DNA from 3 places in the Niameybacter sp. genome. Region 2 is predicted to be linked to each of the others. Evidence: a T-box and tRNA genes for the amino acid it is inferred to sense, from the RefSeq annotation. Region 2 holds a T-box; the other regions hold tRNA genes.

Region 1 (10,998 bases), on a different contig from region 2:
AGTTTACTATGGGTAGCTTTTGTTAAGTTAAGAGAAGGAAAAGTCGCAAAGTAAATACAAAGATATAAATAATAGAATAGGTTATACCTATTAAAAAAATAAAGAAAGTTTAAGTTTGAAGTTTGGAAAGGAGCACTTCAACATCTAAGCCATGTACATGACAGGCATCTTCTACAGTTTGAATACCAGCAATGCCAAAGTTGTTGACTAATACATGAGCTACATTTGGAGAAAGAAGGACAATAACTGCTTTTTGTTCGTACCAAGGTCCAACTTATTATATCTATATTTTGCACAGCCAGCTGCACCTGTTGTGTACAGATCCTTGTAGGAGGATTTAGGCGGTACAATGCAGTTGGATGTCATTAAAATAGGATTATTAAAGCTTTCGAATTCTTATTTAAAGGTTGATGTAAATAAAACGAGCTATAAAACGAATTTAATTTCTAGTTTTATAGCTCGTTTTATTTATTGAGGCTACTAATACTTAATAAGTTATAAGCACACATCTTTAATGTGTCTTATAATGGTAGGCTATGCCTAGGCTACCAGGGCCTACATGAAGGCCAATAACAGGACCGATTGATTGGATGGATACAGTTTTGCCAAGGTGTAGCTCGAGTGCCTGTGCAAGTGCTAGGCCTTCTTCTTCACAATTGATATGGTGTACAATGATGTCTTCTAAGTTTTCTTTAGTACCTATGTCAGCTAGCATAATTTCAATCAGTTTGGACACGGCTTTTTTCTTAGTTCGAACTTTGGTATAAACATCTGTTTTACCATCTATATTTACTGTTAAAATAGGCTTGATTTGAAGAAAGTTACCAAGAAGAGCTGCAGCCCCACCAATGCGACCACCTTTTTGTAGGTAAGTTAATACTTCAGGGGTGAAAACAAAATGACTATTTTGACGGACATAAGAACAATGCTCAAGGACTACCTCCATAGAGGCGCCTGATGCAGCAACTTTGGCTGCTTCAATAGCAATAAAGCCCATTTGCATGCAGTTTGTAAGTGAGTCAAAAAAGTGGATGTCAGCTTCAGGATATTTTTCAAGAACAATGTCACGCATCAAGTGAGCACTTGCATAAGTACCACTCATTTCTGAAGAGAGAAAAATTCCTAGTATACTGTGGCCCTCTTTAATAAGTGCCTCAAAAGTTGTCATCATTTCTTCAGGAATAGGCTGAGAAGAAGTAGGAATTTCTCGTGTGGCAGCCATTTGAGTATAGAAGCTGTCATTTGAGAGTTCTAGTTCACGGTGACTAACACCATCTAATATAACGTTTAGTGAAACGATAGAAATATCATAAAGTTTAGCCAGTGACTCTGGTATATAAGAGGTACTATCTGTTACAATTTTAATTGCCATAAGTTCAACTCCTTTTAGTACACAAATAATTAATTCATTCATTCTAAAGATGCAATAGGATAAGTATATCAAGCACTTTAGAAAAATGGAAGCAATCTTTATGCTTTCTTAATGTTTTTTTACTAAAGTATATTGTATAGGATTATAATTCTGGTTAAACTATCTATAATAAGAGTATGGAAAATAAAAATTAGACATAATGAGGATAAAAGATGGAGAACATAGACGTAGTGATACAATATATGAAAGATTATGGGATAATCTTCTTGTTTGTGATTGTATACTTAGAGTATTTGAATTTACCAGGGTTGCCAGCAGGTATTATTATGCCGGCAGCAGGTTTTTTAGTAGCAACCAGTGATATTAATTTTATTTATGCTTTAGTGGTATCTATTATAGCGGGAATCTTAGGGAGTTATAGTCTATACGCAATGGGATACTTTATAGGAAGTCCGGTAGTGGATAAAGTCTATACGAAATATAAAAAATCTAGGCCAGCTATTGATAAAAGCTTTGGATATATTGAGCGCTATGGTAATAAAGGTGTATTTGTAAGTCGACTGATTCCTATAGCGAGGACACTTATTTCCTTAATAGCAGGAACAGGAAAAATGAAAATGTGGAGCTTTACAATTTATTCTATAGGTGGTATTACACTGTGGAACCTAGGATTTATATTGGTAGGTTATATAATGGGGGTAGCTATAAAATAAAGATAATAAAATAATTGATTAATAAATGACAAATTAAATATAAAATTTAGAAAGCTATCTTGCTTGTTGAATTAAAAAGTGCTAAAATAAAAAGTATCAATCCATTCATAAGCAGGTATGGCGGAAATGGCAGACGCGATAGATTCAGGTTCTATTGAGGGTTTCTTCATGCAGGTTCAAGTCCTGTTACCTGCACTTATAAAAGTGAATAAAGAAAGGGAGTTGCACTAGTCAGCTCCCTTTTTTTGTTGAAATTGACATCTTTAAAAGTGTCTGCAAAAGTAAGACGTTCCCCGTTGTGATAGGTAGCATAATCTAGTTTTTCAAGAGAAGTGGAAGCGAGTAACATGGGTGTGAAAGTTAGGCTAAGTATCCTGGTTAAGCAAAAAAAACACTTTTTTTCGTAGGAATCTCGTTGTTTCCATATATTTACAGTACTATATTTGACAAAGAAAATAAATAAAAAATGTACAAAAATGTAAAAAACTAGATAACAGAAGCACTAAATAAATGTAAAATAATTAGGCATACTATATAAATATCTACAAAATTAACAAATCCCTAGATTCGCACTTGAATATAGGGGCCTATATACAGTATGATGTAAAGGAAACAAAATAGATTAGACAGCTAGAGTAATGGAGTGAAAAACATGAGAAAAACAAAAATCATATGTACACTTGGGCCTTCAACTGATGATGAAAAAGTATTACGTGAATTAATGCTTGCAGGTATGGATATTACACGTTTCAACTTTTCACATGGTGATTACGAAGGTCACAAATTAAAATTTGACACCGTTGTAAAGCTTAGAGAGCAATTAGGGCTTCCAGTAGCAACTATGCTTGATACAAAAGGTCCAGAAATTCGTATTTGTAAATTCAAAGATTCAAAAATCATGCTTACAAAAGGTGATACATTTACACTTACAACAAGAGAATTAGAAGGAACAACAGAAATCGTAAGTGTAACTTACAAAAACTTGCCAAACGATGTTCATGTAGGTTCTGCAATTCTTTTAGATGATGGTCTTATCGAATTAAATGTTATCGAGATTAAAGATAACACAGATATTGTCTGTAAAGTTATTAATGATGGTGCACTTTCAAACAATAAAGGGGTTAACTTACCAGAAGCTAGTCTTTCTATGCCATTCATTAGTAAAAAAGATAGAGAAGATATTATTTTTGGTGCTAAAACAGGATTTGACTTCATCGCAGCATCTTTCACAAGAACAGCTGAGGATATCTTAGAAATTCGTAAAATTCTTAAAGAATATAACGGAAATGGCATCAAAATCATTGCAAAAATTGAAAACCGTGAAGGTGTTAACAATATCGATGAGATCATTCGCGTAGCAGATGGTGTAATGGTTGCGCGTGGTGACATGGGCGTAGAAATCCCGCTTGAAGAAGTACCAGCTCTTCAAAAAATGATTATCAAAAAAGTTTACAATGCAGGTAAACAAGTTATTACTGCAACACAAATGCTTGACTCTATGATGAAAAATCCTAGACCAACACGTGCAGAAACTAACGACGTTGCAAATGCTATTTACGATGGTACAAGCGCAATCATGCTTTCAGGTGAAACTGCAGCAGGTCTTTACCCAGTAGAAGCATTAAAAATCATGGTTCGTATCGCACTTCAAACAGAAAGAGATATTGACTATGTAAGTCGTTTCAAACACAGAAAAGATGTGGAAGTACAAAACGTAACACATGCTATTTCTAACTCAACATGTGCAGCAGCACATGATCTTGGTGCAAAAGCTATCGTTACTGTAACAAAATCAGGACGTACAGCACACATGATTTCTAAATACCGTCCAACATGTCCAATCATTGGATGTACAACTTCTAAAGAAACTTATCACCAACTTGCTATGACATGGGGTGTTATTCCAGTTCTTATGGAAGAAAAAGAAAACACAACTGATTTATTCGAAACAGCTATCGAAGCTGCAGAACAAACAGGAATCGTATCAAAAGGTGATTTAGTAGTACTTACAGGTGGTATGCCTCTTGGTGTATCTGGTACAACAAATATCATGAAGGTTGACGTTGTGGGAAAGATCTTAGTATCTGGAACAGGCCTTAACGAAAAAAGTGTAAACGGTAACGTATGTATCTGTCACACTGAAGAAGATGTGAAAAAGAACTTCAATGAAGGGGACATCTTAGTTGTTCCACAAACTTCAAATGAACTTTTCCCTCTTATTAAAAAAGCAGCGGGTATCATTACTGAGCAATCAGGTGTTAACTCACATGCGGCAATCGTTGGAATGGCTCTAGATATTCCTGTAATCGTAGGTGCATCAAATGCAACTAAAATCTTAAAAAATGGTACAACAGTTTGTATGGATAGTACACGTGGCGTTGTATCTTACATGTCTTAATAGATGTGAATAAAAAGGAACTCTTTTAAAAGAGTTCCTTTTTTTATTGAGTTTTTATTTTGCTATTTATTTAAAAGAGGCTGTTTTAAAAATTATTCAAGAGTATATATGAGATTAAAATAAAAATATATAAATATAATGATAAATTATAGTATAATAATATAAACGATTGAGATAAGGAGGTTTTTATGAATACTCATTTTTTTATACAATGTTTAATTCTCTTTAGTATTTATCTAGGAGGCGAAAGTATAGCAAAACTTTTGCCAGTGCCTATTCCAGGAAATATTATAGGAATGGTTGCCCTATTCGTAATGCTTTTGCTCAAATGGATCAAGCTTAAAGATATTCAAACCCTTGGAAGGTTTTTACTTCAAAATATGGCATTTTTCTTTATACCAGCAGGGGTATCTATTATACAAAGTATAGAAGAAGTAAAAGGTGACTTAATACCTATTTTGGTCATTTGTATTTTAACAACACTTATTACCTTTACGGCAACGGCATTTACAGCTAAAGGAGTTATTAAATTACAAGAGAGGAGTAAAAAGTGATGAGCGAGTTGATCAATTCACCTTTTGTAGGAATTGTACTTTGTTTGGTAAGTTATCAGATAGGGTTAAAGGTCAATAAGAAGACCCATATTGACTTGTTAAATCCACTTCTTATTGCTATTGGTATTGTCATTATAGTTTTGCAGGTAGGACGCATACCTTATGAAGCTTTCAATCAAGGTGGGGCTATGATTAATATGTTTTTAGGACCGGTGACCGTTGTATTAGCAATTCCTATGTATGAGCAGTTAGATACGCTAAAGAAAAATAGTCTGCCTATTTTGATTGCTACCGGGGTAGGTGCCATAACCTCTATTATTAGTGTGATTGGCCTTTGTAAGGTCTTTGGACTAGAAGACACCCTCATGGCATCATTAATACCTAAGTCAGTGACAACGCCTATTGCTGTAGAAGTAGCGAGCAAACAAGGTGGTATTGTAGGTGTTACAATAGCAGCTGTTGTGGTGACAGGAATATTGGGGGCAGTTATTGCACCAAGCATGATTAAATTACTTAGATTAGAAAAATACCCAATAGCTGCGGGACTTGCCATAGGTGCTTCAAGTCATGCTATGGGAACAAGTAAGGCAATACAAATTGGTGAGCTAGAAGGTGCAATGTCAGGAATGGCGATTGGAATGACTGGGATATTTACTGTGCTTTTTTCTTTGCTTCTATAATAAATAGGATGAAAAATATAAAATAGCCTATACTATAAAAGTAATAAGAAAAATGCATAGTAAGGGAAAAAATATGGAGACATTGAAGCAGACTTTAGCTGGCATTAACATTTTATCTATTAGTGTAAGATTAGGAATGGCGCTTGTTTTTGGTGGATTACTAGGACTTGAAAGAGTCAAGAAGAAAAGACCTGCAGGTTTTAGGACATATATGCTTGTATGTATGGGCGCAGCACTAACTATGATTACCAATCAATATGTGTTTGAGACATGGGGGTTAAGCGGAGATCCGGTCAGAATGGGTGCTCAAGTTATTAGTGGTATAGGTTTTTTAGGGGCAGGTACGATTATTGTTACAGGCCGCAATCAAGTCAAGGGATTGACGACAGCAGCGGCGCTTTGGGCATCTGCATGCATGGGTCTAGCTATTGGTATAGGATTTTACAGTGGAGCTATTATTGCGTATATTTATATCTTTTTTGCTATGACTGCGTTGCATAGTGTAACACGTAAAGTAACGGCTAAATCTAAAGTGATTAATGTGTACATGGAGTTTTTTAATATGAGTAGCGTCAGTGACTTTTTTGATTTTGCTAAAGCAAATCAGCTTCAAGTAGCAGAAATAGATATTATTAAACCCAAGTTAAAGACGGATACCCAAGTTATTACATTATTGACAATTAAGGCTCCTAATAGAATGGAGCACATAGCATTTTTAAGCCTATTAAGCAGTGCAAATGGTGTTCGACATATAGAAGAGCTTTAAGATGGAGGAAGATGATGAAAAGAATTTTAGCATCAGATATAGATGGCACTTTGCTTATAAAGGGAAATATTAAGACTACAACCTTAGAAAGTATTAGTGAGTTAAAAGAGGCGGGGCATGGTTTGGTATTATGTACAGGAAGAGACTTTTCTAATACAAAACAAGTCTTTGAAAAATATAATATTAAGACCGATGGCCTTGTACTTTGCAATGGTGCTTTTGTGCTAGATGAAGGATTTAATGCCTATTTTGAGCAAAATATCCCAAGACATGTCGTTGAGAAGTTATATCGTTTGTTTAACGAGCAAGAAGGATTTTATGTGGCATATATCGATGGCTACAACACCTATATGGATAGGTGGCCTGATGGTATTGATGAAATGGCACTTCGAGTGCAGAAGGTGACACCTTGCGAAATGAAAGAGAAATTTGGAAATATAAAACTTATCTCACTGGTTGTGATGAGTAACGCTATAGAAGAAATTGAAGCATTAAAGAATCAATTGAATGAAACCTATGGAGAAACTATTGTGGCATATCGTAACCAAGTGTTTATTGATGTGGTGCCTAAAGGGTGCTCTAAGGCTTCGGGAATTGAAAAGGTGGCACAGCGCTTGCAGGCAGAAAAAGAACAGATCTATGTAATAGGGGACTCTTGGAACGACTTAAGTATGTTTGAACATTATCCTTTATCCTTTACATTTAATGGGGCGGAAGAGAGCCTTAAGAGCTATGTGAAGTATACTGTAGACTCTATAGAAGAGTGCATTACAAGGATTTTAGAAAAAGAATAAAAAAATTATTTTAGAATATAACTATAGAGATCGATAACAAATTGAAATATTAAAAATAGATACTATTTAAAGTTAACGATAATGAGAAAAAGCGTGTAATGGCCGTTACACGCTTTTTTAGTATGGAACACAATAAAAATACGCTTAAACAATTGTTTAAGCGTAAAGAAAGCTGGAGATGAGGATCGAACTCACGACCTCATCATTACGAGTGATGTGCTCTACCTACTGAGCTACTCCAGCACATAGCTGTATTATATCATAATGAAATTAAATAGTCAAATTATACTAAGTTATTAAATTTAATATAAATAATTAAAGTGTTTAATGTGAATGAGTGAATAGATTTGAATATTGTGATATAATTATAATGGATAGAATAATTAAGGGGGCTGATTTATGCTAGTTAAAAATATTATGATTCCAGTAGAAAAACTTACAGTTGTAGATTTACACACAAGTATTAAAGATACTATAGCACTTATTGATATGAACCATTTATTATCTTTACCTGTTGTAGCAGGCGATAAATTTATAGGAGTTATTTCCAAAAAATATATATTTGAAGAATATTTTAATGATGTAGAAGAAAAAGAAATATTTTTAAAACGGTCTATTGAAGAAATGATGAAAACAAAAATTACAGCTGTAAAAGAAAGAGATCTTGTAGAGGTGCCAGGACAAGTTTTGGCTGAACATAATCTACAGTTTGTACCTGTCGAAAATGAGAAAGATCAATTTGTAGGTATAGTGACTCACAAGGCAATTTTTAAGACCTTTAATAAAATTTTAGGTGTAGGGCATACAAGAATAGAAGTGACAACTAGAGATGTTAAAGGTCGACTTGCCACGTTGACTGAGATTATAACCAAGCAAGGTGTAAACATTATTAGTATTGCGGAAATTGATATAGAAGTTATGAATTTAAGAGAGATCATTTTACGTGTAGATACAAAAAATGTAAAGGCTCTTATTCAGGCACTTAATGAAGGCGGTTTTACAGTAAGAAGAATAGATGAATCTCAAATATAGTATGAGTCATTAAAGTAAAACAGTATACATAAGAAATATCTCACAAGTTGAAAAATTTAAACATAAGAATGATAAGTTGCAAGAAGCGTTGCTAATTCTTGCATAAATAAAATAAGTAAAATTCAAAAAGTTAATCTTTTCCAAAAATAAGCATCTATATTAAGGTGCTTATTTTTTTATCTTTATAAAGAAGTATACATATTTATATGAATAAGAAATAAGAAAAAATATAGAAATATCAATGATTTTGGTGAGTTAAGATAAATGGATTATGATTCTAATATACAAATAAATTTAATGTTGTAAGAAGATAAAATCAAAGAATCTAAATTATACTTTTAATAAGAAAATGCACAAGAGGGGTTTACAACTTGCAAAAATGATGATATGATAAGAACACAATAAAGTTAACATAAGGTTAATGATAGACGAAAAATAGACAACTAGGTAAACAGGAGGGATAAAGATGAAAGCAGAAAAAAAATCACGTACATCTTTTATAGAAAAGATTGGTAAGAAAATTCCTGATCCAGTTATTATCTTCCTAGGGCTGTATGCAGCAACAATGTTATTGACACTTGTATTAGGTGGAAATACATTTGAAACAATGGGAGCTGATGGGGGCAGTATTGTACATGAAATAAAAAACATGTTTACTGCAGAAAATATTAGATGGATCTTTGACAATGCATTACTTACAAACTGGTTAGGCTACGGTGGTGGTGTACTTGGTACAATCCTTATCGTTATGTTAGGTGTTGGAATTGCAGAAGAGTCAGGTCTTCTTACAACACTTATTAAAAAGGTAGGCCTTAAAGTATCAGATAAATTTTTGCCATTTGTATTAGTGTTCTTAGGGATTATGAGTAGTATTGCATCTGATGCAGGTTACCTCATTCTTATTCCACTTGCAGGACTTTTATATGCAGGGCTTAAAAAGAATCCATTAATAGGTATGGCAGCAGCCTTTGCAGGGGTTTCAGCAGGGTTCAGTGCGAACCTTATTCCGGCTACACCAATTGATATTATTATTGGTAAAAATGCTCAACTCTTTGCAGAGAGTCAAGGTGTACCTTTTGTAAATGCAGCAGGTGAGGCACTTAATGCACCAACTATGCATTACTTCTTTGTAGTGGCATCAACAATTGTACTTTCTATTGTAGGTGCATTTGTAACAATCAAATTTATTAAACCAAAACTTGAAAAACAAGATTATGTTATTCCAGAAGATATCGATTTAAGCGACTTCACGGTAAAACCAGAAGAAAATAAAGCTTTAAGATGGGCAGGACTTGGGTTATTAATAGCAGGTGCTCTGGTAGCTGCTATGGGATTTGGTCCTTTAGCTTCTTTCGTAACAGAAGAAGGCACAAAAGTAACACCATTTATGGATAATATTATCCTTATGATTACATTCATTTTCTTTGTACCAGGTTTATTCTACGGTATTAAAGTAGGGATGTTCAAGTCAGCTCAAGATGTTATCAAAGCAATGGCAAAACAAATGGGTAATATGGGTTATGTACTTGTTTTAACATTTGTTTCTTATAACTTCTTAGCACTTTTAAGTAATTCAAACCTTGGAACATATATTACATTCTTAGGTGCAAAAGGTCTTCAATCAATGGGCCTTGATAATTCACCCATTTTATTAATCATTGGATTTATTCTTGTAACAGCGATTATTAACTTGTTCGTAGGTGGTTTAACATCAAAATGGATGCTTTTAGGTCCTATCTTTGTACCAATGTTATTCCAAGTACATTCAGGAATGACACCAGATGTCGTAGCAGCAGCGTTTAGAGTAGCTGACTCTTCAACAAACATTATTACACCACTTATGTCTTATGCAGGGGTTGTACTTGTATTCATGAGAAAGTATAAACCAGAATATACAGTTGGAGATATGATTGCATTAATGCTACCCTATTCCATTGCCTTTTTAGTTATATGGACAACCTTACTTATTGGATTCTTTAGCTTTGGTATTCCGCTAGGATTCTAATTTATAGATCAATCAAAACAAGGTCAGCACATTGGGGTGTGGGCCTTGTTTTTTATAAATTTATAGGGAAAAGGTGCAAAAAGTATAGAGTGAGAATAGGATATGAGTGGTAATATGTTTTGTCTAGGCTAGGAGGTCACTCAATATGAATACTCAGATGCAGACAGCAATAGCGGCATGGACACTTTTTTCTATTATGAATCAAACAGAAGAACAGTTAAGTGAATTTCGACATACAGAAGAAAAAGTAGAAGAGGTTAAATATCAACTTTTGCCTGGATATAACCAAGCGACTGCGGGACAGACTATGAAAATCGAGCGAGATGAGCAGGCAAAAGGTAGATTTGTATGGCAACTTACTGTACCTAAGGGGTTAAAAGTGGCCCAAGAGGATGTTAATGAAGATAATAAGCATGTTTGGTTGATTCAAGCTATCAAGGAAGGGCGATATAAGATATTCGCTGATTATGTAGATAAGAAACGGATGTCTCGCATAAGGAAGCGTGTGATTTATGAAGTGGAAGTACTTCCGTGTCCTTGTGGCTCATATTCTCATCAAACAAGTAAAAAACAAAACACCACAAAGTGATTACTTTGTGGTGTTTATTGTGGTAGAAAGATAGCTGCGATCTACTGTGATGACACAGTGGAAGGTTCCATCGTATTTTTTTATGCGGGTATCAA
Region 2 (10,998 bases):
ATAATCTCACCTACGTTAACAGCAAATGCAAGTACTGATTCATTGTCGTTTTTTTGTTCCATAATAAGGCCTCACTGCATAAAGATTATTTAACATAAGTATACAATGGTCTATAAAGCGTGTAAAGGGATTTAGAATTCTTTAGGTTAAGTGCTTGTAAAATACAGAATAATGATGTTAATATTAATATATAATTCAAAAATTAAAATAGAGTATATTTAATCATTAGTAAAGATAAAGGGGAATAATATGAAGAAACTAATGCTTGGTAACGAAGCGATAGCAAGAGGTGTTTATGAATCAGGAGCGAGCGTTGCAGCAGCCTATCCAGGAACACCAAGTACAGAAATTACAGAATGTATTGCAAAATATGAAGATATTTATGCGGAATGGTCATCTAATGAAAAGGTAGCCATGGAAGTAGCTATAGGGAGTGCAGTAGCAGGTGCTAGATCTGTTGTATCCATGAAACATGTTGGACTTAATGTAGCAGCAGATCCACTTTTTACAGCAGCATATACAGGAATTCATGCAGGGCTTGTTGTATTTGTTGCAGATGACCCGGGTATGCACAGCTCACAAAATGAGCAAGATACTAGATTGATTGCAAGAGCAGCTAATGTACCTGTTCTTGAACCAAGTGATAGTATGGAATGCAAAACCTTTGTAAAGCGTGCTATGGAACTTAGTGAAGCTTATGATACACCTGTTATTGTACGTCTTACAACAAGAGTTTCACACTCACAAAGTATTGTAGAATGTGAAGATAAAGTAGATTTTAAGGTAAAGCCTTATGAGAAGAATATTCGTAAATATGTCATGACACCAACAAATGCAACAAATGCGCATCTAATAGTAGAAGAACGTATGAATCGCCTTGCAAAAGATATAAAAACACTTGGACTCTATCAAGAAGAATTAAATGATAGTCGGATTGGGATTATTACAAGTGGTGTATGTTACCAATATGTAAAAGAAAGTGGTATCCAAGCCAATATCCTCAAACTAGATATGGTCAATCCTCTTCCACTTGACATCATTCAAGAATTTGCAAGCAAAGTAGATAAAGTCTATGTAGTAGAAGAATTAGAACCTGCTATTGAAGAGCAAGTAAGAAGTATGGGTATACCTGCAAAAGGGAAAGAACTCTTTGGTAGACAAGGGGAAATTACAGTACGTAAAATTCGAGAAGTATTTGGTATAGAAGTAGAAGATGTAAGAGTACCAATGCAACTTCCAATCCGCCCACCTGTACTTTGTCCAGGGTGTCCTCATCGCGGGGTGTACACTATACTTAAAAAACTTAATTTAACTGTTACAGGAGATATTGGTTGCTATACACTGGGTTCTTCTGAGCCTCATGCAGCAATGGATACATGTATCTGCATGGGTGCAAGTATTGGGATGACTCATGGCTTTGAAAAAGCACATGGAAAAGAAGTTATGAAGAATACAGTTGCCATTATTGGTGATTCTACCTTTATCCATTCAGGCATTACAGGTCTTATTAATGTGGTGTATAACCAAGGTGTAGGAACTGTGATTATTGCAGATAATTCTACGACAGGTATGACAGGACATCAAAATCATCCTGCTACAGGAAAAACTTTAAGAGGAGATATCACTAGTGTACTAAACTTAGAAGCATTAGTAAAAGCGGTAGGGGTAAAAAATGTACGTGTTGTAGATGCTTATGACATGAAGGCAGTAGAAGCTGCACTTAAAGAAGAAACAGCAAGAATGGAACCATCTGTTATTATTACAAAAGCACCTTGTAAGTTACTCATTAAAGAAAGGTGGACACCTTACAAAGTGAAAAAAGATGACTGCATTAATTGTGGTATTTGTATGAGACTGGGTTGTCCAGCTATTGTAAAAGGTGAGACAATGACAGAAATTAATGATGCGCTTTGTGCAGGATGTGGACTGTGTGCTTCTATTTGTCCTAAAAAAGCTATAAGTAAAGGAGAAAACTAAGATGACTAAAAATATACTTATTGTAGGGGTAGGCGGTCAAGGAACATTGCTTACAGGACGTATCATTGGAAACTACGCCTTAAGTAAAGGACAAGATGTAAAAATGTCAGAAGTACACGGCATGGCCCAACGCGGTGGGAGTGTAGTTATGCAAGTTAAATATGGTGACAAAGTATACTCTCCACTTGTAGAAATAGGTGAAGCAGATATTATCTTCGCTTTTGAAAAGTTAGAAGCACTTAGATATAGCCATTATCTTAAAAAAGATGGTGTAATCATAGCTAATACACAACGTATTGACCCAATGCCCGTTGTAATGGGTAAAGCAAAATACCCTGAAAATATTGAAGCAACGATTAAAGAAATGAATCCAGAAGCTTGCCTTATTGACGCACTTTCTATTGCTAAAGAAATTGGTAATGTAAAAGTAGTGAATATGATCATGATTGGTGCATATGCAGCATACATAGGGGATACCCTAGAAGAGTGGAAAAAAATTGTTGAGGACACTGTACCCCAATATACTATTGAAATGAACCAGACAGCACTTAAAAAAGGATACGAAGCTTATATCAACAGATAATGGTTATCTGTACAGAATGGAAATTATCTTATATGATAAATAATAAAGGTAGGTGTTAATATGTATGCATTAAATGAAGTGGAAAAAATAGATCCCGAAATTGCAGCATTAATTGAATTAGAAACCAAAAGACAACAAAGTAAAATAGAGCTTATTGCTTCAGAAAACTTTGTAAGTGAAGCTGTAATGGCAGCTATGGGTAGTACTTTGACTAATAAGTATGCAGAAGGCTACCCTGGTAAGCGTTATTATGGTGGTTGTGAAGTTGTAGACCAAGTAGAAGACTTAGCAAGAGAACGTGCCAAACAACTTTTTGGGGCGGATCATGCCAATGTACAGCCTAACTCAGGATCACAAGCCAACCAAGCGGTATTTTTTGCAGTGCTTAAACCAGGAGATACAGTAATGGGCATGGACTTAAGCCATGGTGGACATTTAACTCATGGGAGTCCTGTCAATATTTCAGGAAAACATTACAAAATTGTATTTTACGAAGTAGAAAAAGCAACAGGGCTAATCGACTATGAAAAAGTACGTGAAAAAGCATTAGAAGCACGTCCTAAGATGATTATTGCAGGAGCAAGTGCCTATGGCCGTATTATAGACTTTAAAAAGTTCCGAGAGATTGCAGATGAAATTGGGGCATACCTTATGGTAGATATGGCTCATATCGCGGGCCTAATTGCAGTAGGCCTTCATCCGTCACCAGTACCTTATGCAGACTTTGTAACAACAACTACACATAAGACATTAAGAGGCCCTCGTGGGGGAATGATTCTTTGCAAAGCTGAGCATGCAAAGGCTATTGACAAAGCTATCTTCCCAGGTATTCAGGGAGGGCCATTGATGCATGTGATCGCAGCCAAAGCAGTCTGTTTTAAAGAAGCTTTAGGTGAAGGGTTTAGGGCTTACCAACAACAAGTTTTAGACAATGCAAAAGCACTCAGTAAGGCACTTATTGCTAAAGGCTTTACTATTGTATCAGGTGATACAGATAATCACCTGATGAACGTAGACCTTCGTAATATGCATGTAACGGGTAAAGATGCTGAGCACCTCCTAGATGAAATAGGGATTACATGCAACAAAAATACCATTCCATTTGATCCAGAAAGCCCATTCATCACAAGTGGTATCCGACTTGGTACACCAGCTGTTACAACACGAGGTATGAAGGAAGAAGATATGGAAGAGATTGCAGAAATTATGTATCTTGCCATTACCAACTTTGAAGCCAATGGGGAAATGTGCAAACAACGTGTAAGTAGACTTCTTGTTAAGTATCCACTTTACACAGAGCAATAGAATCATAAATAAGACTGACCAATAAAAGACCTATGAAACGAGGACATTAAAACTCGTTTCATAGGTCTTTTGTTATTCAAACTATACACAGGTCTTTTTTTGCAATCTTTTTCATATAATTGGAAAGGACAACTTTTATAATATATATTTCATAAAATTTTAGAAAATATAAAGGGTTTTTTATCTAATTTGTAGAACATATATTATAAGGGGAGATGCTTAATCTAATTCTATAGGAGGTGTGTCTATGAATGTGTATGAGACAAAGAATATTCGTAACATTGCGCTGTTAGGACACGGAGGATGCGGTAAGACTACACTCGCAGAAGGAATGCTTTACACAGCAGGTGGCAAGAACAGATATGGGAAAGTAGAGAGTGGAACAACTTCAAGTGATTTTGACCCAGAAGAAATCAAACGTAAGATTTCAATTCGAACTTCTCTCGTTCCTGTAGAATGGAAAGGGCATAAGATAAATGTATTAGATACTCCTGGATATTTTGATTTCCTAGGAAATGTAAAAGAAGCTTTAAGTGTTTCAGATGCAGCGGTAATCGTTATGAAAGCTGGAAGTGGTATTGAAGTAGGAACAGAAAAAGTATGGGAGGCTTGTGAAAGTATAAGCTTACCCCGTATGCTTTATATTACAGAAATGGATGCGCCAAATGTGAACTTTGAAGCGCTTCTTGAAGGGTGTAAAGCTAAATTTGGTCCAAGCGTAGCCCCTATGCAAGTACCTTGGTATGATGGAGAAAAGTATGTGGGTTACATTCATGCAGTCAAAATGGTGGCAAGAAAATTTGAAGGAGATAAAGTAACCGAATGCCCAGTTCCAGCAGGATATGAAGAGGAGTTGAAACTTGTTCGAACGATGATTCTTGAAGCTGTTGCTGAAACAGACGAAACACTTATGGAAAAATATTTTGCTGAAGAAGAAATCACAGTCAGTGAAATAGAAAATGCACTTAAAGTGGGTGTAGCATCCGGTGATATTGTACCTGTATTATGTGGCAATGCAATAGATCGTGCAGGTATACGTACATTGATGGACAACATTATCCGCTGTTTTCCCTCACCAGATGAAGCAAGGAACCCTTGTGAAATAGAAGGTAAGACAGGTATTTTTATATTTAAAACAATGGTAGATCCATTCATTGGCAAGTTCTCTTTATTTAAAGTAAAAAATGGAAAAATTAGCAGAGATGACAGTTTGCTCGATATACGAACAGGTGAAAGTGAGAAATTTGTTCACCTCTATATTCTTCAAGGCAAGGAGCAAGTTGAAGTTGAAACTTTAAATGCAGGTGATATTGGTGCAGTTGCTAAATTAAAAGATGTGAACACCAATGATACGTTGTGTGATAAAGAGGCAGGGTTTGAGTATGAAGCCATAGAATTTGATAAACCTTACGTAAAGATGGCGATTTTCCCTCTTGGTAAAGGTGATGAAGAAAAGATGTCCTTATCTCTTGCAAAACTTATGGCAGAAGATAAGACTTTCTATACAGAATATGATAAGGAAACGCATGAAACGGTTATTTATGGCATAGGCGAACAACAGCTTGATGTTATTGTGAGTATGTTGTTGGAGAAATTCAAAGTAGCAGTTAAGCTAGAAAAGCCAACCACACGTTACCGTGAAACGATTAAAGGCAAAATGCAAGTGCGTGGTAAACACAAGAAACAATCCGGTGGGCATGGTCAATACGGAGATGTAGTGATGGAATTTGAGCCTTCTGGTGACTTAGAAATGCCTTATATCTTTGAAGAAAAAGTATTTGGTGGAGCTGTTCCAAAACAATACTTCCCTGCTGTTGAAAAAGGGTTAGAAGAATGCATTCATAAAGGGGTGCTCGCAGGTTATCCTGTAGTAGGTCTTAAAGCTATATTATTAGATGGATCTTATCATCCCGTTGACTCTTCAGAAATGGCTTTCAAGATGGCCACAACTATGGCTTTTAAAGAAGGTGTTGTAAAAGCTAAACCAACTATTCTTGAGCCTATTTCCCATGTGGAAATCAGCGTGCCAGAAGAATATACAGGAGATATTATGGGAGATATGAAGAAGCGACGTGGACGCCTTATTGGTATGGAACTTAGGGGTAGAAAGCAAATTATTATTGCTGAAGTACCTATGTCAGAGCTTTATCGCTATGCGACAGATCTGCGTTCAATGACGCAAGGACGAGGCAGTGTGGAATATAACTTTGAGCGTTACGAAGAAGCACCACAAGAAATACAAGAAAAAGTTATTGAAGCAAGAAAAGAAATGGCTTAGAAATAAAAGAAGTAACTGATTTTAAATAATAAAAGGCTATGAAACGAGATAGAATTCTAGTTTCACAGCCTTTTTGCTATTTAAAAATTGATAAATAGTTGATAGGAACTTCCTATGTTAACCCAACTATATTTTTGCGTTAATAATAATAAGATGAAGAAAGCATAGCAAAAGTTCCTGCAAATATTAAAAGGTAGAGAACAAAAATAACAAGGGTAAAGATAAAGGCTCCAAGCCCTGCACGATTCCAAGTTTGTTGTGTAGCGAGGAAGTCTTCCAAGTTATCAAATTTACCACTTCGCCAAGCCCATTCATTCCCTTTGACGCCACATACGAACATCCAGATGAAATTAAATAATGGAATAAGGCAAAGAAGTGGCAAGTAGCTGTAGTTACCAACACCCCACATGGCATTGAAGAAAAAGGCGCCCCAGTTCCATTTTTTAACTTCATCTGGGACTACACCTTCTTGATAAGGTGTTTTAGGTGTTGTATCCATCTCAGCACAGACAGGAGTATAGCTTGGTGATGTATTAACTTGTGGACGTGTATAGACTGGCTCATCTATAGACCCTTGCCCCGTTTGCCAAGGTGGGTCCATGTTGATGGATTGACTTGTATTAGTGGTTGGTGCTACCGTAGGTTCCATAGGTGCTTCTTGGGCAAGAAAAGCACCACAAGAAGAGCAAAAAGCTTCGGTCCCTTCAAGAGGGGCATTACATTTTGGACAATTCATATGTAAGTTCTCCTTTAATAAATTTCAAAATTAAATAAGGCTACGATTAGGAATGTGTATAAAATAAGGAATAATACAGTACCGACAAGTGAGAAGATAAACTGTCCAATGCCTCCCCTATTCCAAGTTTTTTGAATCATTAAGAACTTCTCAATATCTTGAGGTCCACGATAGTTGCCACTTTTCCAAGCCCATTCATTTCCTTTGAACCCACAGAAAAAGATCCAGACAAAATTGAAGTAAGGGATAAGACATAAAAGTGGTAAATAAGTTTTGTTACCAACACCCCACCAAATATTGAACATAAAAGCGCCCCAGTTCCATTTTTTGATTTCTATTGGGATACCGTTCGCATATTGATAAGTAGGTTTAATTCCTTCATAAGTGATAGCTTGCCCACAATTGGGACAAAAGTTTTCACCATGAAGCTTGGCATGACAGATTGGGCAATTCATAAGGTTCCTCCCTAAATTATAAAATAAACGAATTTGAATATTACAATTTTAGTATATATCAATTTTCATTAAATGTCACCTTTCTTCTTATGGACGCATATACCTAGAACATAGCTAGATTGAAATGAATAAAGAGGAGATGAAGGGGTGGGAACATTTGAATATTTAAAGGAGCTGAATATCCTTTCGACTATAGTAAGGTTAAGTCTGGCCACTCTTTTTGGAGGAATTATTGGATTTGAGAGAGGGCGAAAGAGAAGACCAGCAGGACTTAGGACTCATATTTTGGTGTGTATAGGCGCCACTCTTGCAATGCTTACCAATCAATATGTTGTGCAAATATTGGGGGTCGGACAGGATGCCACTAGGCTAGGTGCACAAGTCATAAGTGGAATAGGTTTTCTTGGTGCAGGGACAATATTGGTCACAGGGAAACAACAAGTAAAAGGGTTAACAACTGCAGCAGGATTATGGGCATGTGCCTGTATGGGGCTTGCTATTGGAATTGGTTTTTATGAAGGTGCAGTGATTGGTTGTCTATTCATTTTAGGTGGAGTAAGTGTCTTGCATAAGTTAGATATGTACTTAGTTAGTCGTGCAAAAGAAGTAGAGTTTTATATTGAAATTGCCCATATACAAGATTTAGGAGATATACTTACTCGCTTAAAAGTAGATAAAATTCAGGTTGTTGCCCTAGAGATTACTAAATGTAGAATAGAGGGTATGGAGAAGATAGGAATGTTTATTACTCTTAAACTTTGTAAGCATTATACCCACTTAAGTTTAATAGAAACATTTGCTAGTATGCCACAAGTAGAGTATATTGAGGAAATATAAATAATTTACATTAGGCGTTGATTTTCCTTAAATCATATGATAGAATTACTTTGACATAATATAAATAAATATGAATATTTGTGTAATGCTAAGAAACGAAGTAGTAATACCAACTTTTTTTTCAGAGAGCTATTGGATGGTGAGAAATAGCAAGAAAGTGTATGAACTCGTCGTGGAGCATCTTAATTGAACTTAAGTAGATTAAGCGGGCCTTCCCGTTATAGAAGACATAAGTGCAGCCTCTATAGGCTGAATTAGAGTGGTACCGCGAAATTATGCCTTTCGTCTCTATAGTTTTAGAGATGAAGGGCTTTTTTATATTAACCTAGAAATTAAGTTTAGTTTTCAGGTTAATGATTACAGCTGCTTAATTTTGTTTATTATAAAGGAGGAATCATCATGCAATACAACCCACAAGAAGTTGAACAAAAGTGGAGAAAAAGATGGGAAGAAAATCCTATCAATGAAGATACTGAAGACAAAAAACATTACTACTGTTTAGATATGTTCCCATATCCATCAGGAAATGGTCTTCATGTAGGACACTGGAGAGGTTACGTTTTATCAGATGTTTGGAGTCGTTATCAAATTCTTCATGGATACCATGTGCTTCATCCAATGGGATGGGATGCTTTCGGTCTTCCAGCAGAAAACTATGCGATCCAAAAGAAAGTACATCCAGCGATTGCTACAGCTGAAAATGTACAAAACTTCAAACGTCAACTTCAAGAAATTAGTGCTGTATATGATTGGGATAAAGAAGTTAACACAACAGATCCTAACTATTACAAATGGACACAATGGATTTTCCTTAAAATGTTTGAACAAGGCTTAGCTTATGAAAAAGAAATGCCAATTAATTGGTGTCCATCATGTAAAACAGGTCTTGCCAACGAAGAAGTTAAAGATGGTGGATGTGAACGTTGTGGTAGCACAGTGACAAAGAAAAATCTTCGTCAATGGATGCTCAAAATCACAGCTTACGCAGAAAGACTTCTTAACGACTTAGATGGCTTAGAGTGGCCAGAAAAAGTTAAGAAAATGCAAGCTGACTGGATTGGAAAAAGTTATGGTGCTGAAATTGACTTCAATGTAGAAGGCACTAATAAAAGCCTTAAAGTTTTCACAACACGTCCAGATACACTTTATGGTGCAAGCTTTATGGTACTTGCTCCAGAACATGCAGATGTACTTGAACTTGCTGATGAAAGCCAAAAAGCGGCTGTTGAAAAATATGTATTTGATGCATCTACTAAATCATCGGTTGACCGTATGGCTGACAAAGAGAAAACAGGTGTATTCTTAGGAAAATATGCGATTAACCCACTTAACGGAAATCGTCTGCCAATCTGGATTTCAGACTATGTACTTGCAGACTACGGTACAGGTGCTATCATGTGTGTACCAGCCCATGATGAACGTGACTTTGCATTTGCAACTAAGTTTGAACTTCCAATTATCCAAGTTATTTCAAAAACTGGAGAACAAGAAACACTTACAGAAGCATTCACTGAAGAAGGCATTATGATTAACTCAGGTGAGTTTGATGGTATGAAATCAAGCGAAGCTAAAGTGAAAATTCCAGATTACCTTGAATCAAAAGGTATTGGGACAAAAACAACAAATTACAAACTTCGTGACTGGGTATTCTCACGTCAACGTTACTGGGGCGAGCCAATTCCAGTAGTACATTGTGATTGCTGTGGTGTAGTGGGTGTGAAAGAAGAAGACCTTCCAGTAAGACTTCCAGACGTAGAAAGCTACGAGCCAACAGGTACAGGTGAATCTCCACTTGCGGCTATTGAAGAGTGGGTAAATACAACTTGTCCAAAATGTGGTGGTCCTGCAAAACGTGAAACAAACACAATGCCGCAATGGGCTGGATCTTCTTGGTACTTCTTAAGATATCCAAACCCACACAATGATAAAGAACTTATTAGCCAGGAAGATATGAAAAAATGGTTACCAGTTGATATGTACGTAGGAGGTATTGAACATGCCGTTCTTCACTTACTTTACGCACGTTTCTACACTAAATTCTTAAATGATATTGGCGTAGTAGATTTTGCAGAACCATTCAAACGTCTCTTTAACCAAGGTATGGTTACAAAAGATGGCGCTAAAATGAGTAAATCAAAAGGAAACGTTGTTTCTCCAGATGAACTTGTAGAAAAATATGGTTGTGACTCACTTCGTATGTACGAACTCTTCATTGGACCACCAGAACTTGATAGTGAATGGGATGATAGAGGAATTGAAGGGGTATACCGTTTCTTAAATAAAGTTTGGAAACTGATTAGTGAAAACAAAGAAGTAGAATCTACAAAAGAAATGGAACGTATCCGTCACAAAATGGTATATGACATTACACAACGTATGGAAGGCTTTAACTTAAATACAGTTGTAAGTGGTTTCATGCAATATACAAACAGCTTAGTAGATATACAAAAACAAGCAGGTGGTATTGACCACGAAACAATTAAAACACTTATTGTTTTACTTGCACCATTTACACCTCACATCAGTGAAGAGTTATGGGAGCAAGTAGGAGAAGCAGGCAGTGTATTTGCACAAGCCTGGCCAACTTATGATGAAGCAAAGATGGTAGAAGATGAACTTGAAATCGCTATTCAAGTAAGTGGTAAAATGGCTGGTAAAATCACAGTTGCAGCAGATGAAGCAGAAGAAAGTGTTCTTGCAAAAGCACGTGTTGCAGCTGCAGCAAGACTTGAAGGTAAACAAATCGTAAAAGAAATTTATGTTAAAGGTCGTATCGTTAACATCGTTGCAAAATAATAAAAAAAGTCCTATACCACTTTAAAGTGAT
Region 3 (10,998 bases), on a different contig from region 2:
ACGTGCTTGCATTTCAGCAATTTCTGGATAAGAAACTGCAAGTCGGCATCCACGATGTCCCATCATTGGGTTGAATTCATGAAGTGATTCAACTGTAGCTTTTAAATCTTCAAAAGTAATGTCCATATTATCAGCAAGTTCTTTAATATCTTCATCTGAATGAGGTAAGAACTCATGAAGTGGTGGGTCAAGAAGACGTACAGTTACTGGTCTTTCTTCCATAGCTTCGTAGATGCCTACAAAGTCACCTTTTTGAAGTGGAAGAAGGGCTTCAAGTGCTTCTCTTCTTTCTGCTTCAGCTTTAGCTACAATCATTTTACGTACTTTCATAATACGATCTTCTTCAAAGAACATATGCTCTGTACGGCAAAGTCCAATACCTTCAGCGCCAAATTTAACAGCATTTTGTGCATCTTTTGGTGAGTCAGCATTTGTACGTACTTTAAGTGTACGATATTTGTCAGCCCAAGCCATGAATGTTTCAAAGTCCCCTGTAATTTCTGGCTCTACAGTTGCTACGTCTTCACCATAGATGTTACCTGTTGAACCATCAAGTGAGATGTAATCCCCTTCACCAAATGTCATCCCACCAAGTGAGAATGTTTTAGCTTCTTCATCAATTTTGATTTCACCACAACCAGATACACAGCATGTCCCCATACCACGAGCAACTACTGCTGCATGTGATGTCATCCCACCACGTACAGTTAAGATTCCTTTTGCTGCTGCCATACCTTCAATATCTTCTGGTGATGTTTCAAGACGAACAAGAATGACGCGTTCTCCTCTTGCACCAGCTACTTTCGCATCATCAGCTGTGAAGTATACTTTACCAGCTGCAGCACCTGGAGATGCTGGTAATGCTTTGCCAATTACTTTGGCTTCTTTAAGTGCTTTAGCATCAAACATTGGGTGAAGTAATTGATCAAGTTGTTTTGGTTCTACACGAAGCACCGCTGTTTCTTCTGTAATTTGTCCCTCTTCTACTAAGTCTACCGCAATTCTTAAAGCAGCTGCAGCTGTTCTTTTACCATTACGTGTTTGTAAGAAGTAAAGCTTACCATCTTCTACAGTGAACTCCATATCTTGCATGTCATGGAAGTGGTTTTCAAGTTTATTTGAAATAGCCATAAACTCTTCATAAACAGCTGGCATATCTTGTTCAAGTTGTGAAATGTGGTTTGGTGTTCTAATACCAGCAACTACGTCTTCACCTTGAGCATTGATTAAGTATTCACCGTAAATTAAATTTTCACCAGTAGACGGATTTCTTGTGAAGGCAACACCTGTACCAGATGTTTCACCCATGTTCCCGAATACCATCATTTGTACATTTACTGCTGTACCCCAGTTAGATGGATAATCGTTCATTCTTCTGTACACAATTGCACGTGGGTTCATCCATGAACGGAATACTGCTTTAATAGATTCCATCAATTGGTCTTGTGGTTCTTGTGGAAAATCTACTCCCTTCACTTCTTTGTATAACGCTTTATAACGTATAACCATTTCTTTTAAGTCACTAGCATCGAGGTCTGTATCTAATGTAACGCCTTTTACTTCTTTCATTTCATCAATAATTTTTTCAAAACGTGGTTTTGGAATTTCCATTACAACGTCTGAGAACATTTGGATAAAACGACGATATGAGTCATATGCAAACCTTTCATTTTGTGTTTTGTTTGCAAGACCAGCTACAGCTTCATCATTAAGGCCTAAGTTAAGTACTGTATCCATCATACCTGGCATTGATACTCTAGCACCTGAACGTACAGATACTAAAAGTGGGTTTTCATTGTCACCAAATTTTTTGCCTGAAATTTCTTCAAGTTCCACTAAAGCTGATTTGATTTGATCTTGGATTGCATCTGATAAACTTTGATCATTATTGTAGTACTCTGTACAAGCTTCTGTTGTCACTGTGAATCCTTGAGGAATTGGTAACCCTAATTGTGTCATTTCAGCAAGGTTTGCACCTTTACCTCCGAGAAGGTTTTTATCTTTCCCATTTCCTTCTTTAAACATATATACCCATTTTTGGCTCATGTATGTACCCTCCTAGATTTTCTTTAAGAATTGTTAGCACTATTTTTGCGACGAATAGTAAATAACTAATTTTTCTCGTTTCGTTATCATTATATCATAAATTATTAATTTTAAAATAGTATTTTATTATTTTCTAATCAATTTTGTTATTTTAATAATTTATACACAAAAATAAAATATTTTTTTATCTAATTGTGACGATTTTTTCTCTTATTAATTTATTTTTTAAACATTATTATATATAAACTATATCTTTTTACTTTCATAGTTTATATATAATAATAAAAATAATAAACAAACACCCCGAAATGTATCATTCCGGGGTGTTTGTTTATTATATAAAATCCTATTAGAATTCCATTTTGCTTTCAATATAGTTAACAAGCTCGCTAATTGCTACACGTTCTTGGGCCATAGTATCACGATCTCTTACAGTTACCATATGATCATCTTTAGAATCAAAATCGAAAGTAATACAGAATGGTGTACCAATTTCATCTTGTCTTCTATAACGTTTACCAATTGAACCACTTTCATCGTATTCTACGTTGAAGTGTTTAAGAAGTGTATGATATACAGCTGTTGCTTCTTCTGATAATTTTTTAGAAAGTGGTAAAACAGCCGCTTTTACTGGTGCAAGTGCTGGATGGAATCTAAATACAGTACGTGTATCGCCATCTTCAAGTGCTTCTTCGTCATATGCTTCACAAAGGAATGCCAAAGTTACACGATCAGCTCCAAGTGATGGTTCAATACAGTATGGAATGTATCTTTCATTTGTTGTTTGATCAAAGTAAAGCATTTCTTCACCAGAATGTGTACTATGTTGTTTAAGGTCATAATCTGTACGAGATGCAATACCCCAAAGTTCACCCCAACCAAATGGGAATAAGAACTCGATATCTGAAGTTCCGTTGCTGTAGTGTGAAAGTTCTTCTTCAGAGTGGTCACGCATACGCATGTTTTCTGGTTTTACACCTAAATTAAGAATCCAATCCTTACAGTAATTTTTCCAGTAGTCAAACCATTCAAGCTCTGTACCTGGTTTACAGAAGAATTCAAGTTCCATTTGTTCAAATTCACGCGTTCTGAAGATGAAGTTACCTGGGGTAATTTCATTTCTAAATGATTTACCAATTTGTCCAATACCGAATGGTACTTTCTTTCTACTTGTACGTTGTACATTTTTAAAGTTAACAAAGATCCCTTGCGCTGTTTCTGGTCTTAAGTAAACAGTATTTTTAGAGTCTTCAGTTACACCTTGGAAAGTTTTGAACATTAAGTTGAATTGACGAATATCTGTGTAGTCATGAGCTCCACATGTTGGACATGGAATTTGGTTGTCTGAAATAAATTGTTGCATTTGTTCGTTTGACCAACCATCTACTACAAGATCTTCACCTTTTTCATGCATGAAATCTTCAATAATTTTATCTGAGCGGAAGCGTTCTTTACAAGCTTTACAGTCCATAAGAGGGTCACTAAATCCACCTACATGTCCTGAAGCTACCCATACTTGTGGGTTCATTAAAATTGCACAGTCCACACCTACGTTGTAGGGACTTTCTTGAATGAATTTTTTCCACCAAGCTTTTTTAACGTTGTTTTTAAGTTCTACACCCAATGGGCCGTAATCCCAAGTATTCGCAAGTCCTCCATAAATTTCTGAACCTGGATATACAAATCCTCTAGATTTTGCTACAGCAACGACTTGTTGCATTGATTTTTCTTGCATCTCATTACCTCCTTGTTTGTTAAATAAATAAAAAAACCTTTCGTCTCTTGCCTAAGCAAGGGACGAAAGGTTACTTCCGCGGTTCCACCCTAATTGGATAACGAGTTATCCCACTTTCATGGTTTGCTCCAAAGCGCCTTCATAAAATGATACCGTAACTGGCTTCCACCCTCCCAGTCTCGCTTAAACGTTTCGCTTTTACTACTCCTCTTTCTCATCGCAAACATAAATATGCATTTATGACTATAATGTAACAAAAAGCCTTGCACGTGTCAAGTATCTGAACCTATTCTTTTGGTGCAATAATAAGATGTAGCATAACTTCATCATCACCTTTGCTTACCACAAGGTCATTTTCACTATCTATCTGTAATACTAATTGCGTTTTGAAATCAGCTTTATCTACACCTTGTAGAACATAGGTAATGACACCCTCTTGCTCCCATGTCTCCAGTCCAACTTGCCTACTTACACAATAGTCTTCTACAAACTGTATAAGTGCTGTTACATCACTGCATACAACATTCCATTGTTCACTTGTAGCCTCATAAGCCACTCTCTCAGTCGCTGTAGCTGCATAACCTACACGCTTTCCCTCTTCTTCAGGCATAAGGGCATAGCTTTCTGCCTGCGCTCTAGATTTAGATTGCTCTGGCGCACTGGCGAGTGGAGATACTTGAGTCGCACCTATTTGTGGGTCTTGCCCACTTGGTACAAGCACAAATCCTATTACTACTGCAGCGGCAAGTCCTGAGGCATAAGTGAGCCAACGGTAAACACTTTTTTTACTTTTTTTCTCTTTCACTACTGTTCTTTTTATATCTTGAACACAGGGTTCTTTGATTTGTAATTGTTCCATTTCCACTCGGGACTGTTCTTTAAGTAATGCTTTGTGTACTGAGGCATGAAACCCCTCTGGAAGTGGTACATCCTCTAGGTCTTCTAATCCTTTAATCATCATATGCATCATTTCAAACGTCTCTTGGCATGTAGGGCAATCTTTAAGATGTACTTCAAGCTGCAATTTTTCGTCATATGATAAGGCATCATCTAAATAAAGGGATATTAATTGTTGGTAGTCTTCACATTTCATATGTTGCCCTCCTTCTTAATCGTTTGACGAAAAAAAGACTTATAAGGTTCCTTATTTTGGGTTAAAATCTGTTTCATAGCAAGTCGGGCTCTTGAAAGCCTAGATTTTACAGTCCCCTTATTCATTTCTAAAGCTTCTGCGATCTCATCATAGCTAAGTCCTTCTATATCTCTTAAGAGAAGAATTTGTTTATATTCTTCTTTAACTTCGGTTAAAGCCTGTTTCATAATATCTTGAAGCACCATCTGCTCCACATGTTCACCCATCTCATCTCTTTTAGAACCCACTTCTAAAACCCACTCAGTCTCTGAATCTTTAGATGTCTGATAAAGAGAAACCTCTTCTTCTAAACGGTGCTTTCTTTTTCTAATAAGATCGAGACATTGGTTCGTGCTAATACGATAAACCCAGGTGCTAAACTTAGAATTCCCCTCAAACGTATGCAGTTGTTTCCACAGTTTCACACAAATTTCTTGAGCCCCATCATAGGCTTCTTGCTCATCCCCTAGCATACGCAAGCAAATGTTATAAATGCGTTTTTCATAATCTATGATTAAAGCTTCAAAAGCCGCAATATCTCCATTTTGTGCTTTACAAATCAAGTGTTTCTCTATTTGTTCATCCAATTGACTAGTTCCTTTCTTCCTTAACTTATGACCCTATTATTATCCTCATTATCATATCATATTTCCAACTCGATGACATCTTTATTCCCATGTCTGTAAAAAAACATAGTTCTCATCAAAAAAATTGGCAAATTATGCTTGAACTTTTAAGATGAATCTGCTATGATAAAAAAGCAACCGGCGGATGTGGCGGAATGGCAGACGCAGCAGACTCAAAATCTGCCGATGGTAACATCGTAAGGGTTCGAGTCCCTTTATCCGCATAAAAACCTGAAAAGTTTACTTTTCAGGTTTTTTCTTTTTTATATCCATTTGTATGCGATCCCATTTATTCTCTTTTCTTAACTCTAGATACATTTGATACCCTTTTTTTAAAATATACTTTTCATCAGAAAACCTAATAAGATGATACGCTTCGTGAAATTTGTAATACCCACTATCTAAAAAGTGTTCTTCACGCTGCGGTTTGCTATAAAAGTTCCCAGCACGCATTAAATACCAATGAACGGTTTTATTGACCAAGTCATCTTTCCCTTGAAAAGTATATTGGGTAGACCCAATATACTCTACAATTTGTGCATCTACCCCTGATTCTTCCTTAACTTCTCTTATAGCTGTCATCTCATTGGTTTCGCCGTGTTCTACAGTCCCTTTAGGAAGCACCCAGCCTACATATTTATATTCCCTTTTACTCTTGATATCTTTATACAAGGCAAGGACTTTCCCCTTATGCACGACAACGCCACCACAACTGACAGTTTCAATCATAAAGCCACCTGTCTTTCTTTTATACTCTAGTTAACTTTAGTATAGCTTGTTTGAACTTATTTTTCAACCAAATCCAAAGGACTATTCATCTTTATAAGCTTCTAATAAAGTACGTGTCACATCAAGAGCTTTTGAACCTTTCCCACCTTGTTCTACAACAACAGCAAAGACAATACTTTCTTTCTCTCCATCCTTATCTTCTGCAAAACCTACAAATAAAGAATGATCTCCACCTGTTTCATTTTGAGCAGTTCCCGTCTTACCACCAATAGTCATATCACTTCGATATACTCGATTGCCTGTCCCTTCTTCTACTACTTTAATCATTAGATCTTTTAATGTTCTACAAAGTGACTCATCTAAATAAGTACCTTCATATTGAGGTAAGTTTTTAAGTTCTATTTTTCCTTTAGTATTCACGGAATAGTCTACAATATAAGGTGACATGAGTACACCATCATTGTAGATAATCGAAGCTACCATAGCCAAGTGTAACGGAGACATCAACGTTTCACCTTGCCCCATATACGTAGCAAGCTTATTGAAGGCATCACTCTCATCTGTTAATTTGAAAACACTAGCCTTATAGTCAATTTGCGCCCCTAATGCACGATTAAATAGAAGGTCTGTAGCAACTTTTCCTAATGCCTGAGGTGACACTTGGTCACTTAAGGAGATAAAGTACGTATTACAAGATTTAATAAAAGCCGATTCTAAATTGACCACTCCATGTGCCTTGCCATTAATACATTTAATCTCATAACCATTTTTAGAAATCATGCCTTTACAATCATACTCATAGTTGAAGGCACCCTCTCCAAGTTGTTCTAAGTAAGCAATGGTTGTCAAAATTTTAAAGGTTGATCCGGGTGGATACAGACCTTGAGTCGCTCGATTAAGGAGTACACTGCTATTGGTATCTTCTACTAAACTTCCCCAGTTCTCTCCAACTGTATTGGGATTGAATCCTGGATTGGAGTACAATGCCTTGATTTTTCCGGTACCTGGTTCAATAGCTACTACAGCACCCTGGTAGTCTCCAAGGCCCTCTCTACTGGCTTGTTGAAGCTTATGGTCTAAAGTCAAATAAACATCATGCCCTTTAAATTTTTCATCTGTAAAAGCAAAAGCAAAAAGTGATCTAAGCGTGTAATTGGGGTACAACAGTTCAACATTTGCTCTTGCTTCCACCCCAGCTTTGTCATGTCCTACATAGCCCACGGCATGAGCATAAGTTTTCCCATAAGGATATTCGCGCTTGCCATTTTTGCTTGTTGCAAGTACCTCCCCGTTGGTATCTAAAATATCTCCTCGTACTACTTCACTTTCTAAGTGATCTAAACGTTTATTATAAGGATTAACAATCAACTTCTTACTTTCTACAACAGTAAAGTAACCCATATAGGCAATAACACCTACAAAGAGGAGTAAAAAGACACTGGCTACTCGGTAAATATAACGATTATTCTTCAATCTCTTTCCCCTCCTTTCTTGCAAACTTGAGCGTTTTACGTACAAAATAAGTAAGAATCCCCATCATCGCTAGGCATACAAATAAGGATGTACCACCATAGCTTACAAAAGGTAAAGTAATCCCTGTAAGTGGAATAAGCTTCAACACCCCACCTACTATAATCAAAGTTTGCAAACCAATAATGACTACAAATCCAATACATACAAACTTTGTAAAGTCTCCAAGCTGGATAAGTGCACCTTTAAGTCCTTGTAAAATAAGTCCTAAAATCACTAGTAAGACTACTATTCCTACAATATTCCCAAGTTCTTCACATACTGCTGCAAAGATATAATCGGTCGTAACAATAGGAATTTTGTTAGGAATCCCACGAGTAAGTCCACTTCCAAACCAGCCCCATGTACCAATGGCAAAGAGACCCTGTACAACTTGATAACCTGTGTTGGAAATATCCGCCCAAGGATCTAGCCAAGCCTCCACTCTTATTCTTACATGTCCAAAGCATAAGTAGGCTAGGCAAGCCGCTACACCTCCGCCTGCTATCCCTATTAAAGGTAAAAAAGCACTTGTTGTACCGATATATAGCATAATTAAAAAGGTAAGTCCATAGAGTAAGGCGCCTCCTAAATCTCTTTGAAGAACTAACATCATTAAGATACTCCCTACAAACAAGACAGATTGAAAAATGACAGAAAGCTTATGTGGCTTAAAGTCAAACTCATCAAAATGTGCTGCTAAAAATAAGACAAAGGTTACCTTTCCAAACTCAGAAGGTTGAAATCCAATTCCTGCAATCTCTACCCAGTTCATGGCACCATACTTGGACTCTCCAAACAGGAACGGGAGCATAATCATCCCTAGTGTGAGTCCCATATAAAGTAACTTAAATTTAGAGTGTAGCATTTTTCCACAGATTGTAGGTAAGAACATAGCTACACACATACCTAATATAAACCACGTAATTTGTTTGGTCGCTTCTGCATGATTTAAACGCTCTAACATAATGTAGCTAACATCTACAAGAAAAAAGATAATATACCAAATCACTAGCTCATCTTGTCTTTTTAAACGTAACATAAGCCATCTGATAAAAACCATCGCTACAACAAGAATAATACTATTAATAATAATCCCTTGTCGCATCTGCAAGCTTGTAGCCTTTCCAAACAAAATAGCTGTTCCCCCTAGGTGAAAAAAGAGGATACATGAAAACATAAGGGAATACTTATGAATAGGTTGGCCAAGGGAATAACTGATAAAAGGTTTCATAAAACTAAAAATCAGTACCACAAAAAGTATGGCAAACCCTGCAAATATAAAACGACTTAGTAAAATCATTAACTCTAAATAGGCCATTTCATCACCTCTTTTTCTTTAGTCGATAGGCTTTAAGAAACTTGCTTTTTGACTTTTGAAGGTTACAGGTTTGTTACCTAGTACACTTTCAAGCACATCTTTAGTTTCTTGTCCATTTTCCTGTGTGAACCAAATACGGTAGATTGCAAGGGAGGTATTATATAAATATTTTTCTGGATCAATAAAAAGCGGCTCATGCATAAGAATTTGCATTTTACATCCTACACAGTCTGTAGTCAATGGCCAAATAGCACCTTTACGATCACGTAGACTATACTGCTTTGTTGGTTGTTTCTTTTGGCACAACTTATGATTACCAAGCACACACTGTTCAGTTATCATAACAGGTAAACGTCCATAAATAATCATTTCTAATGGCCCTGCTAACCCCTCCATTTCTTCTTTAGAAAGTTCTGCTGAAATTGCAATGCGTGTCGCACCCTTTTCTAACCACTGATGAATGGCTTCATTGTTCATCGTATTTAAATTATAATCGATTACTTTTTCTTTTTCACTGGTATTGAGAATATAAAATACGCCTAATGTACGAATGACATAGCCTGTCAGCCCACTTCCTTCCCATAGAGGTAAGCTCTTTTTAATTTTAAGGATCGCTTTCTCTTTTGTAATGGCTGGAAAGACGATATACATGGCTTTGCCTTTAGCTACGCAAAGTTCTAGTGCCTCTTGTGTGATTGTATCATTGTATTGCCACTCCCAGTAAATACTTTTAAAAGTGTCATAGGTTAAAGCGACTTTCAACTGTTCTATTGTACTTACTTGTACCACATAAGCCGCCTCTTCTTGATGACGAATATTCTCACTTGGTGTGTACCCTGTATAAGTATCTACTTGACCTTGTGTACAAATCAAAGTCTCTAACTGACTAGCCGCTTCACGTCTGAGTTCATTGAGTTTGCTAATGGTCATGTAAGCGCCACTCTCCCACTCTACCTCTAAACTTGTAAGTTCAAAAGAAGTACTCCCAAGCTTTGAGAGTTTCTCTACAGCTACTTCTTTAGTAAGTGGTGCACTTTGAGCCTGCTCTAATATATCCCCTACCGCTGTAGCATGTAAGTCTTGATAACTTAATGTATAAGTCACAGGTTCACCAATTTTCCCTTGCACCCAACCTTGTACAGGTATTTTACGTTGTGATTTTTCATAACTTTTACGAAGTACCTTAAGCAAGGTATTGTTTTTAGATAAATAAACAGGACTTTTTTCATCAACCCAGTCCTCTACTCGCACGGTAAATGTTTGACCTGCAGGATAAACTTTGGAAATACCCGTTCCTGCATGTTTTTTCTTATTCCAAATTTCAAGTCCATCTCCAGGATTCAATGTTTTATCTGTATAAATGGTTGCAAGTTTATTACGTTTATCATATTTAACAATATGTCCGACACGAAGACCAATATTTTTGGGTGTCTTTTCAGTCAGCATGTCAATGCCTGCCTTCTTAAAGTAATAGCCTTCTGAGAAGCCTCCACGATTGAAGATAGATTGTAGGGTTTCTAAATCTTCTTGTTCTACTTTATAGTTTTTAGGATCTTTTTGTGCTAAATCAATATATTTACGATACACTTGTGTCACAGAAGCCACATACTCTGGAGACTTCATGCGTCCTTCCATTTTAAAAGAGTCAATGCCTGTTGCAATAAGTTCTGGTAAAAAATTTAAGGTATAAAGGTCTTTTGGACTCAAGAAGTAAGTGGATTGAATTTTTTCTTCGCCATCTTCTAATAAGTCATAGGTCATACGGCAAGGTTGTGCACAACGTCCACGATTTCCACTACGTCCACCAATTTGACTACTAAAGAGGCATTGACCAGAGTAAGAGTAGCACAACGCACCATGAATGAAAGTTTCAATTTCAATATCCACTTCTTCTTTAATT

The links. A T-box is a leader RNA that pairs with one kind of tRNA and senses whether it is charged. The one in region 2 lies ahead of leuS (leucine--tRNA ligase), so its partner is inferred to be a tRNA-Leu.
Region 1: it has a tRNA-Leu gene. The T-box ahead of leuS (leucine--tRNA ligase) is inferred to sense a tRNA for this amino acid. The anticodon was not compared.
Region 3: it has a tRNA-Leu gene. The T-box ahead of leuS (leucine--tRNA ligase) is inferred to sense a tRNA for this amino acid. The anticodon was not compared.

What each region holds. Positions count from the first base shown of each region.
Region 1 is NZ_JAVVQU010000012.1:53,156-64,153, reverse strand. Features, by position in the region: gene RRY75_RS05245 (VanZ family protein) at 1-54, shown strand, start outside; gene RRY75_RS05240 (DegV family protein) at 512-1,372, opposite strand; gene RRY75_RS05235 (DedA family protein) at 1,585-2,085, shown strand; tRNA gene RRY75_RS05230 (tRNA-Leu) at 2,197-2,280, shown strand; gene pyk (pyruvate kinase) at 2,738-4,483, shown strand; gene RRY75_RS05220 (CidA/LrgA family protein) at 4,672-5,037, shown strand; gene RRY75_RS05215 (LrgB family protein) at 5,037-5,717, shown strand; gene RRY75_RS05210 (MgtC/SapB family protein) at 5,791-6,483, shown strand; gene RRY75_RS05205 (HAD family hydrolase) at 6,498-7,277, shown strand; tRNA gene RRY75_RS05200 (tRNA-Thr) at 7,448-7,520, opposite strand; gene RRY75_RS05195 (CBS domain-containing protein) at 7,677-8,309, shown strand; gene RRY75_RS05190 (AbgT family transporter) at 8,776-10,314, shown strand; gene RRY75_RS05185 (hypothetical protein) at 10,460-10,903, shown strand; gene RRY75_RS05180 (cation diffusion facilitator family transporter) at 10,904-10,998, opposite strand, start outside.
Region 2 is NZ_JAVVQU010000017.1:13,885-24,882, forward strand. Features, by position in the region: gene RRY75_RS06395 (threonine/serine ThrE exporter family protein) at 1-62, opposite strand, end outside; gene iorA (indolepyruvate ferredoxin oxidoreductase subunit alpha) at 250-1,977, shown strand; gene RRY75_RS06405 (indolepyruvate oxidoreductase subunit beta) at 1,979-2,560, shown strand; gene glyA (serine hydroxymethyltransferase) at 2,621-3,865, shown strand; gene RRY75_RS06415 (elongation factor G) at 4,113-6,143, shown strand; gene RRY75_RS06420 (zinc ribbon domain-containing protein) at 6,283-6,879, opposite strand; gene RRY75_RS06425 (hypothetical protein) at 6,894-7,334, opposite strand; gene RRY75_RS06430 (MgtC/SapB family protein) at 7,482-8,171, shown strand; T-box leader at 8,253-8,464, shown strand; gene leuS (leucine--tRNA ligase) at 8,571-10,967, shown strand.
Region 3 is NZ_JAVVQU010000032.1:9,566-20,563, forward strand. Features, by position in the region: gene ppdK (pyruvate, phosphate dikinase) at 1-2,046, opposite strand, end outside; gene RRY75_RS09710 (glycine--tRNA ligase) at 2,396-3,781, opposite strand; T-box leader at 3,837-4,008, opposite strand; gene RRY75_RS09715 (anti-sigma factor family protein) at 4,068-4,874, opposite strand; gene RRY75_RS09720 (RNA polymerase sigma factor) at 4,871-5,500, opposite strand; tRNA gene RRY75_RS09725 (tRNA-Leu) at 5,681-5,763, shown strand; gene RRY75_RS09730 (NUDIX hydrolase) at 5,780-6,268, opposite strand; gene RRY75_RS09735 (penicillin-binding transpeptidase domain-containing protein) at 6,350-7,741, opposite strand; gene RRY75_RS09740 (FtsW/RodA/SpoVE family cell cycle protein) at 7,731-9,098, opposite strand; gene RRY75_RS09745 (U32 family peptidase) at 9,117-10,998, opposite strand, start outside.